Regions from separate parts of the Microbispora sp. NPDC049633 genome, predicted to be linked through region 2. Evidence: riboswitches for the same ligand, from Rfam matches in the RefSeq annotation. Region 2 holds a riboswitch; the other holds the start of a gene.
What was found. Region 2 has a riboswitch for thiamine pyrophosphate ahead of AB0J39_RS36725 (cytosine permease). Riboswitches for the same ligand answer to the same signal wherever they lie in the genome.
Positions count from the first base shown of each region.

Region 1: it holds a riboswitch for thiamine pyrophosphate, as region 2 does, so the genes downstream of both, thiO (glycine oxidase ThiO) here and AB0J39_RS36725 (cytosine permease) in region 2, are expected to answer to the same signal.

Region 1 is NZ_JBFAOO010000063.1:29,271-37,336, reverse strand. Features, by position in the region: partial or broken gene AB0J39_RS18490 (thiazole synthase) at 1-399, opposite strand, end outside; gene thiS (sulfur carrier protein ThiS) at 396-596, opposite strand; gene thiO (glycine oxidase ThiO) at 593-1,705, opposite strand; TPP riboswitch at 1,696-1,806, opposite strand; gene AB0J39_RS18475 (FAD-dependent oxidoreductase) at 1,993-3,171, shown strand; gene AB0J39_RS18470 (Rv2175c family DNA-binding protein) at 3,215-3,589, shown strand; gene thiE (thiamine phosphate synthase) at 3,618-4,271, shown strand; gene AB0J39_RS18460 (polyprenyl synthetase family protein) at 4,398-5,465, opposite strand; gene metF (methylenetetrahydrofolate reductase [NAD(P)H]) at 5,606-6,535, shown strand; gene AB0J39_RS18450 (GNAT family N-acetyltransferase) at 6,546-7,118, opposite strand; gene AB0J39_RS18445 (YbaK/EbsC family protein) at 7,163-7,639, opposite strand; gene AB0J39_RS18440 (L,D-transpeptidase family protein) at 7,765-8,066, shown strand, end outside.
Region 2 is NZ_JBFAOO010000282.1:183-6,758, reverse strand. Features, by position in the region: partial or broken gene AB0J39_RS36755 (CNNM domain-containing protein) at 1-180, opposite strand, end outside; gene AB0J39_RS36750 (LCP family protein) at 436-1,683, shown strand; gene AB0J39_RS36745 (GPP34 family phosphoprotein) at 1,756-2,406, opposite strand; gene AB0J39_RS36740 (TenA family protein) at 2,450-3,055, shown strand; gene AB0J39_RS36735 (DNA-formamidopyrimidine glycosylase family protein) at 3,078-3,956, shown strand; gene AB0J39_RS36730 (rhodanese-like domain-containing protein) at 4,031-4,354, shown strand; TPP riboswitch at 4,412-4,528, shown strand; gene AB0J39_RS36725 (cytosine permease) at 4,519-5,859, shown strand; gene AB0J39_RS36720 (helix-turn-helix domain-containing protein) at 5,943-6,539, opposite strand; partial or broken gene AB0J39_RS36715 (ABC transporter ATP-binding protein) at 6,563-6,576, opposite strand, start outside.

The DNA of each region.
Region 1 (8,066 bases), on a different contig from region 2:
TGGCAGCACGACGAAGCCGTCGGCGACCAGCCGCTCGGCGGCGTCGAAGGTCTCGATCGGGTCGGGCAGCAGGGTGCGCTCGTCGGCGATGACCTCCAGCTTGACCCAGTCGGTCCCCAGGGCCTCACGCGCCAGGCGGGCGGTCAGCACGGCCTCCCCGGCCGTGAAGCACCCCGCGGTGTTCGGCAGCACCTTGACGCCGCGGGCGCGCAGCACGTCCAGCACCGAACCGCGCGACGCCGGGTCGAGCCTGCGCATCGCGACGGTCGTCAGCTCGGTGCCGGACGCCTCCAGCGCCTGGTCGAGCACCTCCAGCGACGGCGCGCCGCCGGTGCCCATGATGAGGCGCGAGGTGAACTTCTCCCCGCCCAGCACGAAGACGTCGTCGGTCATGCTCATCCTCCCTGCACCGCCGTCAGCACCTCGACGCCGTCGCCGTCGGCAACCGGAGTGGAGTCCCAGGCGCTCCGGCTCACCACCTCGCCGTTCAGGGCCACCGCGACCCCGGACGTCAGGGACGTGAGGGCGCGTACGGCGTCGCCGACCGTGGCGCCGGCGGGCAACTCGGCCGCGCCTCCGTTGATCGTGACTTTCACTTGCTGAATCTCCCTGGATGGCAGGCCCCGGTGACCGGGGGTGGCTCGTCGCCGGTGAGGAGCGCCGCGACGGCGTCGGCGGTGATCGGGGACAGCAGCACGCCGTTGCGGCCGTGCCCGGTCGCCGCGAACACGCCGGGCGGTCCGGCGGGGCCGATGAGCGGCAGGTTGTCGGGCGTGCCCGGGCGGAAGCCGACCGTGGTCTCGGTCAGTTCGAGCTCGGTGATGCCGGGCACCAGCTCACGGGCGTCCCGCAGCAGCTCGTACACGCCGCCGGCGGTGACCCGCGCGTCGTACCCCAGTTCCTGCACCGTGGCGCCCAGCGTGATCTCTCCGTCGCCCCGGGGCACCAGATAGGCGGGGGAGCCGTGCACCAGCCCTCGCACGCACCGCGTGAGGAACCCCTGTGGCCCCCGCAGCCGGAGGATCTCGCCCTTGACCGGGCGCACCGGCAGGCCGGGCAGCAAGGACGCCGACCACGATCCGGCCGCCACGACGACCTGGCCCGCCGCGACGGCCTCGCCGGACGCCAGCCGTACGGACGGGCCGCCCGTCCCGGAGGCGTCGATCCCGGAGACCCGCTCGGCGACCAGCGTGCCGCCCGCCTTCTCGAACGCGGTGAGCAGGGCCCGCACGACCCTGCGCGGGTTGACCCAGGCGTCGTCGCGGGCCAGCAGCCCGCCGCGTACGGAGGGGGCGAGCATCGGCTCGTAGGAGCGGCACTCGCGCCCGGTGAGCCGCTCGACCCGCAGGCCGAGCGTCCGCTCGAAGGTCGCGAGGTCGTCCAGATAGGCCATGTCGTCCGCGCCGCGGGCGACCTCGAGCGTGCCATCGGTCCGGTAGTCCAGCTCGACGCCGCTCTCGTCCTCGAGTTCGGCCCGGAACCCCGGCCAGGCCGCCAGCGACGCGAGGCCGAGCCGCAGCAGCGGCTCCTCCGTGTAGGTCACCTCGCTGACCGGCGCGAGCATCCCGGCCGACGCGTGGGTGGCGCCGCCTCCGGGCACGGGGTCGGCCACCGCCACCGACAGGCCCCGGCGGACCGCGCGCCACGCCGCGGCCAGGCCCGCCACGCCGCCGCCGGCGATCACGACGTCGTATGTGGGGGGCACAGCGCGCTCCCTTCGCCGGCATTACCCGGATCAGGTCGGGGCGGTCGAGAGCCTCACGCTCTCCTCTCAGCCCGGTCCGCCGGGCTCCCGCGCGTCTTACGTGCACCAGCGTAGTACGCCGCCTGTCATGGCCGATCGCCGGAGGCCGCGCGCCGTCACACGGCCGGCGCCGTTCGAACAGGGAACTCCTTCACAACGTGGGCCCCCGTCGAAGTGCGCGCTACTTGCCCAACTCGTTATGAGGGGCCCGTTGGCCAGGGCCCCCGCTGACAATCTATGGTCAAGCTGTGGATCACGTCGTGGTGGTGGGTGCCGGCCTGGCCGGCGTGCGAAGCATCGAGGCGTTGAGGGCCCGTGGATTCACCGGGCGCATCACGCTCATCGGCGAGGAACACCATCGCCCCTATGACCGGCCGCCGCTGTCGAAGGCGGTGCTGCTCGGAGGCACCGATTCCACGGTGGTCGACTCCGACCTCGACGCCCTCAACGTACGGCTGTGCCTCGGCACGGCGGCCAAGGGCCTGCGTGACGGCGTGCTGGAGACGACCGAGGGCGAGCTGGAGTACGACGGCCTGGTCATCGCCACCGGCGCCGCCCCGATCCGCCTGCGCGGCGAGGGCCGCCAGCACGTGCTGCGCACCATCGAGGACGCGCTGGCGCTGCGCGAGCGGCTGGTCCCCGGCGCCCGCGTGGCGGTGATCGGGGCCGGCTGGATCGGCGCGGAGGTCGCCACCGCCGCGGCCAGGGCCGGGTGCGCGGTGACCGTCGTGGAGGCGGGGGAGAGCCCGCTCGCCGTGGCGCTCGGCCCCGCCGTGGGCAGCCACACCATCGGCTGGTACGCGCGGGCGGGCGTCGAGCTGCGTCTCGGCGCGATGGTCGGCACCGTGGACGCCGACGGCCTCACGCTCATGTCCGGCGCCCGGGTGCCGGCGGACGTGGTCGTCACCGGCGTCGGGGTGCGCCCCGCCGTCGACTGGCTGAAGGGCTCGGCCGTCCGGCTCGACGACGGGGTGGTGGTCGACGAGCACCTGCGCACGTCGCTGCCCAACGTGGTCGCGGTGGGCGACTGCGCCAACTGGTGGTCGCGCAGGTTCGCCACCCGCCTGCGGGTCGAGCACTGGGACACCGCGCTCCAGGCCCCCGACACGGCCGTCGCCACCCTCCTGGGCGAGGACGCGGTCTACGACCCCGTGCCGTACTTCTGGTCGGAGCAGTTCGGCCACATGGTGCAGTTCGCCGGGCACCGGGAGGCGGGCGACCGTGTGCTGCTGCGCGGCGACCCCCACAGGGACGCGAAGTGGGCGGTGTGCTGGCTGACGGCCGAGGACCGGCTCGCCGCGGTGCTCACCGTGGACCGGCCGCGCGACGTGGTGCAGGGCCGCAGGATCGTCGAGGGCGGCCAGCGGCTCGACCCGAGGCGGGTGGCCGATCCGGCCGTCCCGCTCCGCGACTGCATTATGACGTAATCGAGGTGTTTCCCGGCGGCCCGCCTGTGGTAATGGTGGATCCGTGACGCTTACTGTTGCGCAGATCGACCGAGAGACCGACCAGCTCGTCGGGGAGTGGCTCCCCCTCTCGGAGGCCGCCAAGAGGCTAGGGCTCAGCATGGGCCGCGCCAAGCAACTCCTCAAGGACAAGAAGCTCGCCGGCGTCCGCAGGGGCGGAGGTGAGCCGCAGATCCCCGCGGTGTTCATCGCCGGCGGCGACGTGCTCAAGGGCCTGCCCGGCACGCTGACGCTCCTGGCCGACGCGGGCTACGACGAGGTGGAGTCGATCCGGTGGTTGTTCACCCCGGACGACTCGCTGCCGGGGTCCCCGATCGACGCGATCGTGAAGGGCCGGCACACCGAGGTCAAGCGCAGGGCCCAGGCCCTGGGTTTCTGACCGTACGGCCGCATGGCATTGTGGTCGGGTGATTGACACCCGGCGACAGCGGCTCGCGCAGGCCAGGCTCTACCTCTGCACGGACGGCAGGAGGGACCGCGGCGACCTGGAGAAATTCCTCGACGCGGTCCTGTCCGCCGGAGTGGACATCGTCCAGCTCAGGGAGAAGGGCCTGGAGGCGCGCGAGGAGCTGGACCTGCTCGAGGTCTTCCGCGCGGCGTGCGACAGGCACGGCGCGCTGCTGGCGGTCAACGACCGGGCGGACGTCGCCTTCGCCGCCCGGCCCGACATCCTGCACCTCGGGCAGGACGACCTCCCGGTCCCGGTGGCCCGGGAGATCCTCGGCTCCGGCGTGCTCATCGGCAGGTCCACGCACTCGGCGGCGGAGGCGTCGGCCGCCGCCGTGGAGCCCGGGGTGGACTACTTCTGCTGCGGGCCGATCTGGCCCACGCCCACCAAACCCGGCCGCCCGGCGCCCGGCCCGGCGCTGCTGGAACACGCCGCGCGCCTGGGCGCCGACCGGCCGTGGTTCGGCATCGGCGGCATCGACCTGGGCAACCTCGACGAGGTGATGGCGCACGGCGTGCGCCGGGCCGTGGTCGTCCGGGCCGTCACCGAGGCCGACGATCCCGGCGCCGCCGCCGCCGCGCTCAAGGCCCGGCTGACCGCCGTCCCGCTCTGAGCCGCCCCTGAGCCGCCCCTGAGCCGCCGCTGAGCCGTCCGAGCGCCGCGTTCCGCCAGGTGCGGCGGGAGGTGGCGGTCCGGGGCCGCCACCGGTCCGGCCGCGCGTCCCCCTCAGGCGCGGCGGTCAGGTGCGGCGGGACGTGGCGGCGACGGCGAGGGCGGCCAGCGCCGTCCGGGCCTCCTCCTCGATCGGCGCGTGGTCGAGGGCGTGCAGCGCGTCGTCGAGATAGCGCTTGATCATGCCCTCGCACGCGGCCAGCGCGCCGGTCTCCTCGATCACCGCGCGCAGCCGCCCGACGCCCTCGGCGTCCAGCCCGGGGTCGCCGAGCAGAGACCGTACGACCGTCGCCTGCGCGGGGCCGGCCGAGGCGAGCGCGCGCGCGATCAGGACGGTCCGCTTGCCCTCGCGAAGGTCGTCTCCGGCGGGCTTGCCGGTCTCCGCCGGGTCGCCGAACACGCCGAGGATGTCGTCGCGCAGCTGGAAGGCGATGCCCACCTGCTGGCCGTACTGCACGCAGAGCCGGTCGATCCACGCGTGCCGGGCCCGGGCGGCGAGGACGAGGCCGAGCCGGAGCGGCTGCTCGACCGAGTACTTGCCGCTCTTGTAGAGGGCCACCCGCAGCGCGCTCTCGTAGGTGCTTTCGCCCTGCGCCTGTTCGAGCAGGTCGAGATACTGCCCGCACATCAGCTCGGTGAGCATGTGATCGTGCACCGGCTGGGCGGCGGCGAGCGCCTCGGGAGCCAGGCCGCAGGTGCGCCACATCTCCCCGGACCACACCAGCAGGAGATTCCCCAGCAGCACGGCGGAGCCCTCGCCGAACTGCCGCGCGGAGCCGTGCCAGCCCGCCTCGGTGTGCATCCGTTCGAACCGGCGGTGCGCGGACGGCATGCCCCGGCGCACGTCGCTCGCGTCCATCACGTCGTCGTGGACGAGCGCGCTCGCCTGCAGCAGCTCCAGCGAGGCGGCCGCGGAGTGCAGCCCCGGGTCGTCGCCGCCGCCCGCGGCCCGCCACCCCCAGTGGCAGAAGGCGGGGCGCAACCGTTTGCCGCCGGCCAGGAAGTCCTCCGCGGCGGTCAGCAGGGCGGCCAGATGAGGGTCACCGAAGTGTGGTCGCTGCCGGTCGAGGAACTCCCGGAGTGCGCGGTCCACCTCCGTACGGATGGAATCGAGCGAGACGGCGGAAGCGGTCATGCTCTGAGACTAACCGGGGTTGATCCGGACACACATCACCAGATCCCCCTTCAAGTGGGTTAACTCCCCCAGTAAGGGAAAACGTCCACATAGCAAGACTGCGACTATCCGGAAAACGGTCGCGCTGTAACCTCTCCTGTATGGCTCTCGGTCTGCCCTCGCGGCTTCCTGATCGCGTCCCGACGGTCCGCGAACTGCTGGCCGCGGGCGAGCGCTCGTTTTCGTTCGAGTTCTTCCCGCCGAAGACCGACGAGGGGGAGCGCCAGCTGTGGCGGGCCATCCGCGAGCTCGAGGCGCTGCGGCCGACGTTCGTCTCCGTGACCTACGGCGCCGGCGGCTCGACCCGCGACCGCACGGTCGACATCGTCGAGCGGCTGGCGCACGAGACGACGCTGACCCCCGTCGCCCACTTCACCGCGGTCGACCACTCGATCCGCGAGCTGCGCCACCTCGTCGGCCGGTTCGCCGACGCGGGCGTGCGCAACATCCTCGCCGTACGCGGCGACCCGCGCGGGGGCAACCCCCTGGACGAGTGGGTCAAGCACCCGGAGGGCGTGCTGTACGCCGAGGAGCTGGTGCGGCTGATCCGCCAGTCGGGCGACTTCTGCGTGGGGGTGGCCGCCTTCCCCTACAAGCACCCCAGGTCGGCGAGCATCGAGTCGGACACCAAGTATTTCGTGCAGAAGTGCCGGGCCGGCGCCGACTACGCGATCACCCAGATGTTCTTCCGGGCGGAGGACTACCTGCGGCTGCGCGACCGCGTGGCGGCCCACGGGTGCGACACCCCGATCATCCCCGGCATCATGCCCGTCACGCAGATGAGCACGATCGCCCGATCGGAGCAGCTGTCCGGCGCGCCGTTCCCGCCGGAGGTGGCCGAGCGGTTCGAGGCCGTCGCCGACGACCCGGCCGCGGTCCGGCGCCTCGGGATCGAGCACGCCATCGAGGTGTGCCAGAAGCTGCTCGACGAGGGCGCGCCCGGCATCCACTTCATCACCTTCAACCGGTCGAGCGCGACCCGCGAGGTGTTCCAGGCGCTGCACAGCGTGCCCGCCGCCGTCGCCGGCTGAGCCGGCCCGCTCAGCTCTCGCGAACCGCGCGCTCGGGCAGCGGCAGCCGCACCCCGGCGATGACGTACTCCTCGTACCCGCCGGGGAAGACGAACCTGGTCATCAGGTCGGCGAACCCCACGTCCCGGTAGAGATGCCGGGCCACCGTGGGGGCGTCGTGCGTCGAGAGCACGGCCGTGCGCTCGGGGCGGCCCTCGCACAGCGTGTGGATCAGGCGTCGGCCGAGGCCCCGGCCCTGGTACTCGGGGCGCACGTGGATCTCGGCGATCTCCAGGGCGTCGCCGAACCAGTCCTCCGCCACCACCGGCCCGGCCCGGTCCTGCAGCGCCCCGCGCACGACGTCGTGCCACCACTGCCCGCGGCCGCCGTGGAAGCCGTACGCGAAGCCGGCGACTCCGTCGGGCGCCTGCGCGTCCTCGGCGAGCACGCAGTCGAAGTCGGGATAGGTGGAGTGGTTACGCATGATCGCCATGCGCCCCGCGAGCTGGTCCGACGGCGGGCGCATGGCGACCGTGTAGATCTCCAGCACGGTGCCCAGCGCCGCCCTGAACCGGTCGGGCCCCACCCGTCGCAGTTGGATCACCCGTCGCACATTAGCAAAACGTCGCAGGGCCGGTCCGCCAGGCGTCACTCCACCTCGGCGGCCGTGCCCCCGGTGATGCGCAGCAACTCCTCGTAGGACGTGGGGAAGACCGAGTGGGGGTGCCCGGCGGCGGCCCACACCACGTCGTGCTTGCCCAGCCAGGTGTCCACCAGCGTCCGTACGGGCGCGGGGTGCCCCACCGGGGCGACGCCGCCGATGGGCTGCCCGGTGTGCTCGCGGACGAACTCCGGCGTGGCCCGCCGTACCTTCGCCGCGCCGACGAGCCGCGCGATCAGATCGGTGTTCACGCGATGGGCACCGCTGGTCAGCACCAGCAGCGGCGCGCCGTCCGCGTCGAAGATCAGGCTGTTGGCGATCGCGCCCACCTCGCAACCGAGCTGGGCCGCCGCAGTGGCGGCCGTCGGGGCGGCCTCGTCCAGCACGACGACCTCGCCCGTCACCTCGTGAGCCCGCAGGGCCTCTTGGACCCGGACGACATTCGGATGCAACTTTTCTGCCACGCGGTCACTCTAAACGGATTGCCAGGACATACGTCACCGATTATGGCCACGTGTGATCACGCGGCTCACAATCGGACCGTATGGTGGGTCCTTTGATCGAGAATCGGGCTTATGAGGGGTTGGTCATGATGAGGGGTCGACGGCGACTGGCCGCGGCCACGCTCGTCACGGTGGGAGCCGTGGCGTTCGCGGCGGCCGGCGTCACCGGCACGGCGCAGGCGCGCACCACCGCGCCCGCGGGAGCGGTGACCACGGGCACCGTGCTGTCGGCGGGCACCGTGCTGTCGGCGGGCACCGTGCTGTCGGCGGGCACCGTGCCGTCAGCGAGCACCGTGCCGTCAGCGCTTCCGGCGTTCCCGGCGCTTCCGGCGCGGGCCGCCGTGCCCGGGCGTGCCGCCTACCCGCCGTTCGCCGCGCCGGGCAAGAC
Region 2 (6,576 bases):
GAGCATGAACGACAGGCGTCCGGTGATGTCGAGGGCCCGGCGCGCGGCGCTGTCACCGGCCGCGGCCTGCTCGCGGAGGGTGCCGCGGTCGGCGGCGACGAAGGCGAACTCCTGAGCCACGAAGAACCCGGTGGCCAGGGTCAGGAGCAACACGGCCAGGAGGCCGATGGCGGCGCTCATCGGGCACCCGCCGTGCGATCATGAGATCCCGTGCGTGCGCACGGGCAGGTACTCCAGGGGTCCGAAACGGACACGACGATCCTTTCGCGTGGTGGTATACCACCGTAACGGCTGGAATCTCTCCTGTGTTTCCCGGCAGCCTTTACTGACTGCTTAGAGGGCGTCTGGGTACCGTGAAGAAGGGGGCGCATCGGCAAAGACTTCGGCCGCTGCGGTCAAAGCAGGCGCAAGGACGCTGAGGGGCTGGGGGTTCAGGTGGCCGACGAGGACGAGGCGACCCGCGCGTACCGCCGTACGGCCCGGCCTTCGGAGGCACAGCCCCCGGTGGCACAGCCTCGCGCGGAGGCTCCGGCCGCTCGGGTGGGTTCCGGCAGGGAGGACACGGTCCCCCGCGTCCGCTCCAAGGTGTACGGCAAGCCGCGCTCCGGCGAGACTCCGATCCGCCCGCTCGGCGGGAGCGGGCACGAGCCCGGAGACCGGGACGGCGCCCCGCACGGTGGCGGCGGCGGGCCGAGGGGCCGTGACGGGGCCGTGCGCGGCGGTGGCCGCGGACCGAGGCGGACCGGCAGGACCATTCTGCGGGTCGTCGTGGTGCTGGTCGTGCTCCTGCTCGTCGCCGCCGTCGCCGGATATTTCTGGATCGGGTCCCGGTTGAAGCCGGTCGAGTCGCTGACCGACTACAGCGGACGGCCCGCCGAGACGCCGGGCGAGGACTGGCTGCTGGTCGGGTCCGACAGCCGGGCGGGGCTGACCGCGGCGCAGCGCAGGAAGCTCGCCACCGGCAAGGCCGTCGGCAAGCGCACCGACACGATGATGCTGCTGCACATCCCCGAGAGCGGCCGGCCGACCCTGGTCAGCCTGCCCCGCGACTCGTACGTCCCGATCGAGGGGCACGGCAGCGGCAAGCTGAACGCGGCGTACGCCTTCGGCGGCCCGAAGCTCCTGGCCAAGACCGTCGAGCGGGTGACCGGTATCCGGATCGACCACTACATGGAGATCGGCTTCGGCGGGTTCGTCGGCATCGTGGACGCGGTCGGCGGGGTCAACATCTGCGTGAAGCAGGACATCAAGGACCCGAAGGCCGGGATCGACCTGAAGAAGGGCTGCCAGGACATGGACGGCGGCACCGCGCTCGGCTATGTCCGCACCCGGGCCACCGGCGCCATCCCGGACTTCGAGCGCACCCAGCGGCAGCGTCAGTTCTTCTCGGCCGTCGTGCAGAAGGCCGCGAGCCCGGGCACGCTGATCAACCCGTTCACCTCGGTCCCGCTGGCGCTGAACGCGGCCGACTCGGTCGCCGTCGACCCCGGCACCGGCCTGTTCGACCTGCTGTCGGTCGGCCTGGCCATGCGCGAGGGACCCGTCGCGACCGCCGTGCCGGTCGGCTCGCTGCCGACGATCGGCGGCCAGGCGGTGGTCAAGTGGGACACGCAGAAGGCGCTGCGCCTGTTCGAGGCGCTCGCCGCCGACAAGCAGGTGCCCAAGGACGTGATCACCAAGTAACCGCGGCGGCCGGTGCCGACGCGCCCGGCCGCTCATCCGCGCGTGCGGCGTGCGCGGCACGAGCGGCGGGAGTCAGCCTCCGGCGGAGGCGGCGACCGCCGCGGCGGTCGTGGCCGCGACGACGGCGGCGTGCACGGACGCGATCGTCTTGCGGACCGCCTCGCCCGTCCACTGGCCCTGGGCGATCTCCTTGACCCGGTCCTTCGGCGCCCCGGGGAACGCCTTACGGTCGAGTTTGGCCGCGTGTATGACCGCGAACAGCACCGCCGTCCGCTCGTCGGGCTCGGCCCCGGTCAGCACGTTCTGGACGCGTTCCCGCACGCCCTGCTCGTGGCGCGGGTCGAGCTCCGGATAGCGCGTGGTGGGGAAGATCCCCAGGATCTTGCCCTCCTGCTCGCTCAGCACGCCCCGGGCGGCCAGGCGGGTGAGCAGCCGCTTGCGCAGCCTGCCCATGCGTAGCCTGCCCACCCACCAGCTGGCGTCGCGCCGCCTGGCCTCGCCGATGATCCGGGACAGCGTCGCGTCCAGCTCCTCGTCACCCAGCGGGGCGCCGTTCTCGACCTGCAGCTTCTTGCCGTCGAAGCCGACACGTCCGCGTACGGCGAGCTCCGCGAGCAGGGCGCCCGCCAGGGCGCAGTCGAGCTCAATCGACCCGATGATCGGCTTGCCGGTGTCCTCCCGGTAGGCCAGCAGCAGCACTTCCTCGGCGATCGTCAGTGTCACGTGATCGAGCGTAACGCGCCAATCCAGGCCAGAATGTGCCTTTATGGGAATATCTGATGAGCTGCACGCCATCGGGCGGCCGATGCTCGACGCCCAGCTCGCGCACCCGACCGTACGCGGAATCGCGGCGGGTGACCTGCCCGAGCCGGTCTTCCGGTCGTGGCTGGAGCAGGACTACCTGTACCTGCTCGACTACGTCCGGGTGTTCAGCCGGCTGGCCTGGCAGGCTCCGGACGCCCACCTCGGTGACCTCGTCGACCTCGCGTACGCCACCTGGCACGACGAGCTGGACCTGCACCGGTCGCTGTCGGCCGAGTTCGGCGCCGACCTCGACGGCGCGGTGAAGGGCCCGGCCTGCGCGGCGTACACCTCGTTCCTGCTGGAGGCGGCCGCCGACTACGGGGAGGGCCTGGCCGCGCTGTACCCCTGCATGTGGGGCTACTCGACGCTCGGCCGGATCCTGGCCGCCGACCCGCCCGCCGAGCCCCGGTACAAGGCGTGGGTGGACACCTACGCCGATCCCGGCTTCGCCGCCCTCGCCGAGCGCATCGCCGTCATGATCGACGAGGCGGCTCCCGACCCGGCGCGCGCCCGGGAGCTGTTCGTCCGGGGCATGGAGCACGAGCTCGCGTTCTGGGACGTCCCTTAACCGGCCGGGTTAGTGTGAGGGCATGCCGGAGCTGCCCGAGGTCGAGGCGCTCGCCGAGTTCCTCCGCGAGCACGCCGTCGGCCATGCCGTCATCGGGGTCGACGTGACCGCCTTCCAGGCTCTGAAGACCGTCGACCCGCCCGTCACCGCGCTCGCCGGGCTGCTCGTCACCGGCGTGGCGCGGCACGGCAAGTTCCTCGACGTCGACTGTGACGGCCTGCACTTCGTCACCCACCTGGCGCGCGGCGGCTGGCTGCGCTGGCGCGACGACCTCACGGGCGCGCGGCCGGTGCGGCCGGGCAAGGGCCCGCTCGCGGTCCGCGTACGGCTGTCGCCCGGCGAGGACGGCCGCGCCCCCGGATTCGAGCTCACCGAGGCCGGCACGCAGAAGCGCCTGGCGGTGTACGTGGTGCGCGATCCCGGGGACGTGCCCGGCGTCGCCGGCCTCGGGCCCGACCCGCTGGCGGAGGACTTCACGCCGGGCGTGCTGAAGACGATCGTGGGCGGCAGCCGGGCGCAGATCAAGGGCCTGCTGCGGGACCAGAAGGTGATCGCCGGCATCGGCAACGCCTACTCCGACGAGGTGCTGCACGTCGCGAAGATGTCCCCCTTCAAGATCGCCGGAACGCTGACGGACGGCCAGGTCGCCGACCTGCACGACGCGATCGTGAGCACGCTGCGGGACGCGGTCGGCCGGGCCAGGGGGCTGGCCGCCAAGGACCTCAAGTCGGAGAAGAAGTCGGGCCTGCGCGTGCACGGCCGTACGGGCGAGGCGTGCGAGGTGTGCGGCGACACGATCAGGGAGGTGTCGTTCGCCGACTCGTCGCTGCAGTACTGCCCGACCTGCCAGACCGGCGGCAAGCCGCTGGCCGACCGCCGGCTGTCCCGCCTCCTCAAGTAGCGTCCGCGCATCACCGTGGGTCACAGCTTCCGGCATGGGCCCGGGCATCGGCGGCGTGCGGCCACAATGGGCGCATGACATTGCCGGAAATCACCCCTGACGCCCTGCCCGACGACGCGTACCTGCTCGACGTCCGTGAGAACGACGAGTGGGTGGCGGGCCACGCGCCCGGCGCCGTCCACATCCCGCTCGCCGAGCTGCAGGCGCGGGTGGAGGAGGTGCCGCACGACCGGCCGGTGTACGTGGTCTGCCGCGTCGGCGGACGGTCGGCGCACGCCGCGATGTGGCTCAACCACATCGGCAGGGACGCAGTCAACGTGGACGGCGGCATGCAGCTGTGGGCGGCCGTCGGACGTCCGATGGTCAGCGAGACCGGCGGGGCGCCCTACGTCGCGTGAGAAGCCCTACCCCGCGTAGGAAAACGGTCAAAGAAGTGTCATAATCCCGAAGACATCATCAATACCCGCGGGAGCTCGGGCGTGACCGGGCTGAGAGGGCGGATCGAAGTCGTGCCGCCGACCGCATGAACCTGTCCGGATAATGCCGGCGTAGGGAGTGTGTGATGGCTTCTGCCGTCGTCGACGACGCGCACGCGGAGGTTCCCCTCACCCTGGACGAGGAGGCCCCCAGAACTCTGGGGCTGCTCGACCAGGGCGCGTTCTGGGCCAACCTCGGCGTCAGTCTCCTCGGCTTCTCGGGGGCCCTGTTCCTGCTCGACCCCCTGGGCGGCAAGCCGCTGACGTTCACCGCCGCGGTGCTCGCCGCCGTCGTCGGCAGCCTGCTGGGCACGGCCATGGTCGGCCTGGCCGCGATCCCCGGCGCGCGGACCGGCCGGCCGGCGATGGTGCTGCTGCGCGGCCTGTTCGGGGCCCGGCTCTCGTACATCCCGACCGTGCTGAACATCGTGCAGATGCTCGGCTGGGGCGCCTTCGAGCTGTGGGTCATCGCCAACGGCGCGCAGGCCCTGTTCGGCACGGCGGTGCCGTACGCGGTGTGGGCGGTCGCGGCCGGTGCGCTGACGATCGCGCTGACGATCCGGCCGCTCGGCGCGCTGCGGCTGCTGCGCCGCTACGTCACGGCGGGCGTGGTGGTCGCGATGATATGGCTCTCGGTCGCCCTGTTCGCCCAGGGGCCGTCCGTGGGGGGCGGCTCCTGGGACGCCTTCGCCCCCGCCGTCGACTACGTCATCGCGCTGTCGGTGTCGTGGGTGCCGATGGCCGCCGACTACGCCAGGCACTCGCGGTCGAGCGGCGCGGCGTTCACCGGCGTGGTGGCGGGTTACACCATCGCCCAGGTGGCGTGCCTGGCGCTCGGCATCGCCGCGCTCGCCCTGGTGGGCAACGACCCGGACAAGGTGTGGGAGCCGTTCGTGGCCGCCCCGCTCGGGATCCTGTTCTTCGGCATCCTGGTGCTGCGCGAGGCCGACCAGTCGTTTGCGAACGTCTACTCGACGACCGTCTCGATCCAGAACCTCGCGCCGCGCTGGGACCGCCGGGCGATCTCGATCGTGATCGGCGTGCTCACGACTCTTATCGCGCTGTTCGCCGACGTGAACTCCTACGGCGCGTTCCTGAGCGTGATCGGGGCGGTCTTCGTGCCGATGTTCGCCGTCCTCGTGGTCGACTACTTCCTGCTCGGCGGGACGGCCCGGTGGAACACCGCCGAGGACGCCCCCTCCCGGTGGCTCATGGTCGTGCCGTGGATCCTCGGGTTCGTGGCGTACTGGATCGTCACGTCCACCCCGACGGTCGGGTGGTGGGACGGGTTCTGGACCGACGTCCGCCTGGCCCTCGGGTTCGTCCACCAGCCCTGGATGAACGCCGCGCTCGCCGCGTTCCTGGTGGCCGCGCTGGCGACCGTGGCGCTGTCCGTCCCGGCCCGCCGCCTGCGCTCTCGCCGTTGAGTTCATCGAGCCTCACCTGCCGATCCGCGGGTTCGGCCCGCGTCCCCGGCAGCGACAGCGCTCCGGTGGCGTGATCCGGCGGTTCAGGACGGGTGGGCGGCCTTGTCCGCGGTGCGCACGAACGGCTCCAGCAGGGCCCGTGCGGACTCCCAGGCGGTCTCCAGGTCGGTGCCGGACTCGATCAACCGGGACCCGGCGAACACGATGGCGTTGATCATCTCCGCGGTCTCGGGCACCGCGGCGACGCCGAGGCCGCGCAGCGCCTCCACGAGCGGCTCCAGGAGCTGCTGGTGCATGGCCCGGCTCTGCTCGGCGACCGTGTCGCCCGGCGCGACCTCCGCGAGGACGGTGGCCAGCGCGTGCTCACCCTCGGCTATGAGCTCGAAGTTCGTCAGCACGTAGGCGAGTACGCGGTCGGCGGGGGTCGCGGCGGCGTCCATCGCCGCGGCGACCCTCGCCGACCAGCGGGGGAAGACGTCCTCCACCAGCGCGTTGAGCAGGTCCTCGGCGGACCGGAAGTACTGGTAGAGGCTGGGCCGGGCCAGCCCGGCGCGCTCCGCGACCCGGGTCAGCGTCGGCGGCCGGCCGGTCTCCGCGAGGATCTCCCTGGCGGCGTCGAGCAGCGCCCGGTGCTGGGCGGCCCGATGCTCGGCGACGGTAGCCGCCTGAATGCGTGGCACCTGCTCTCCTCCGCCATGGTCGTCTACTCCGACAGTC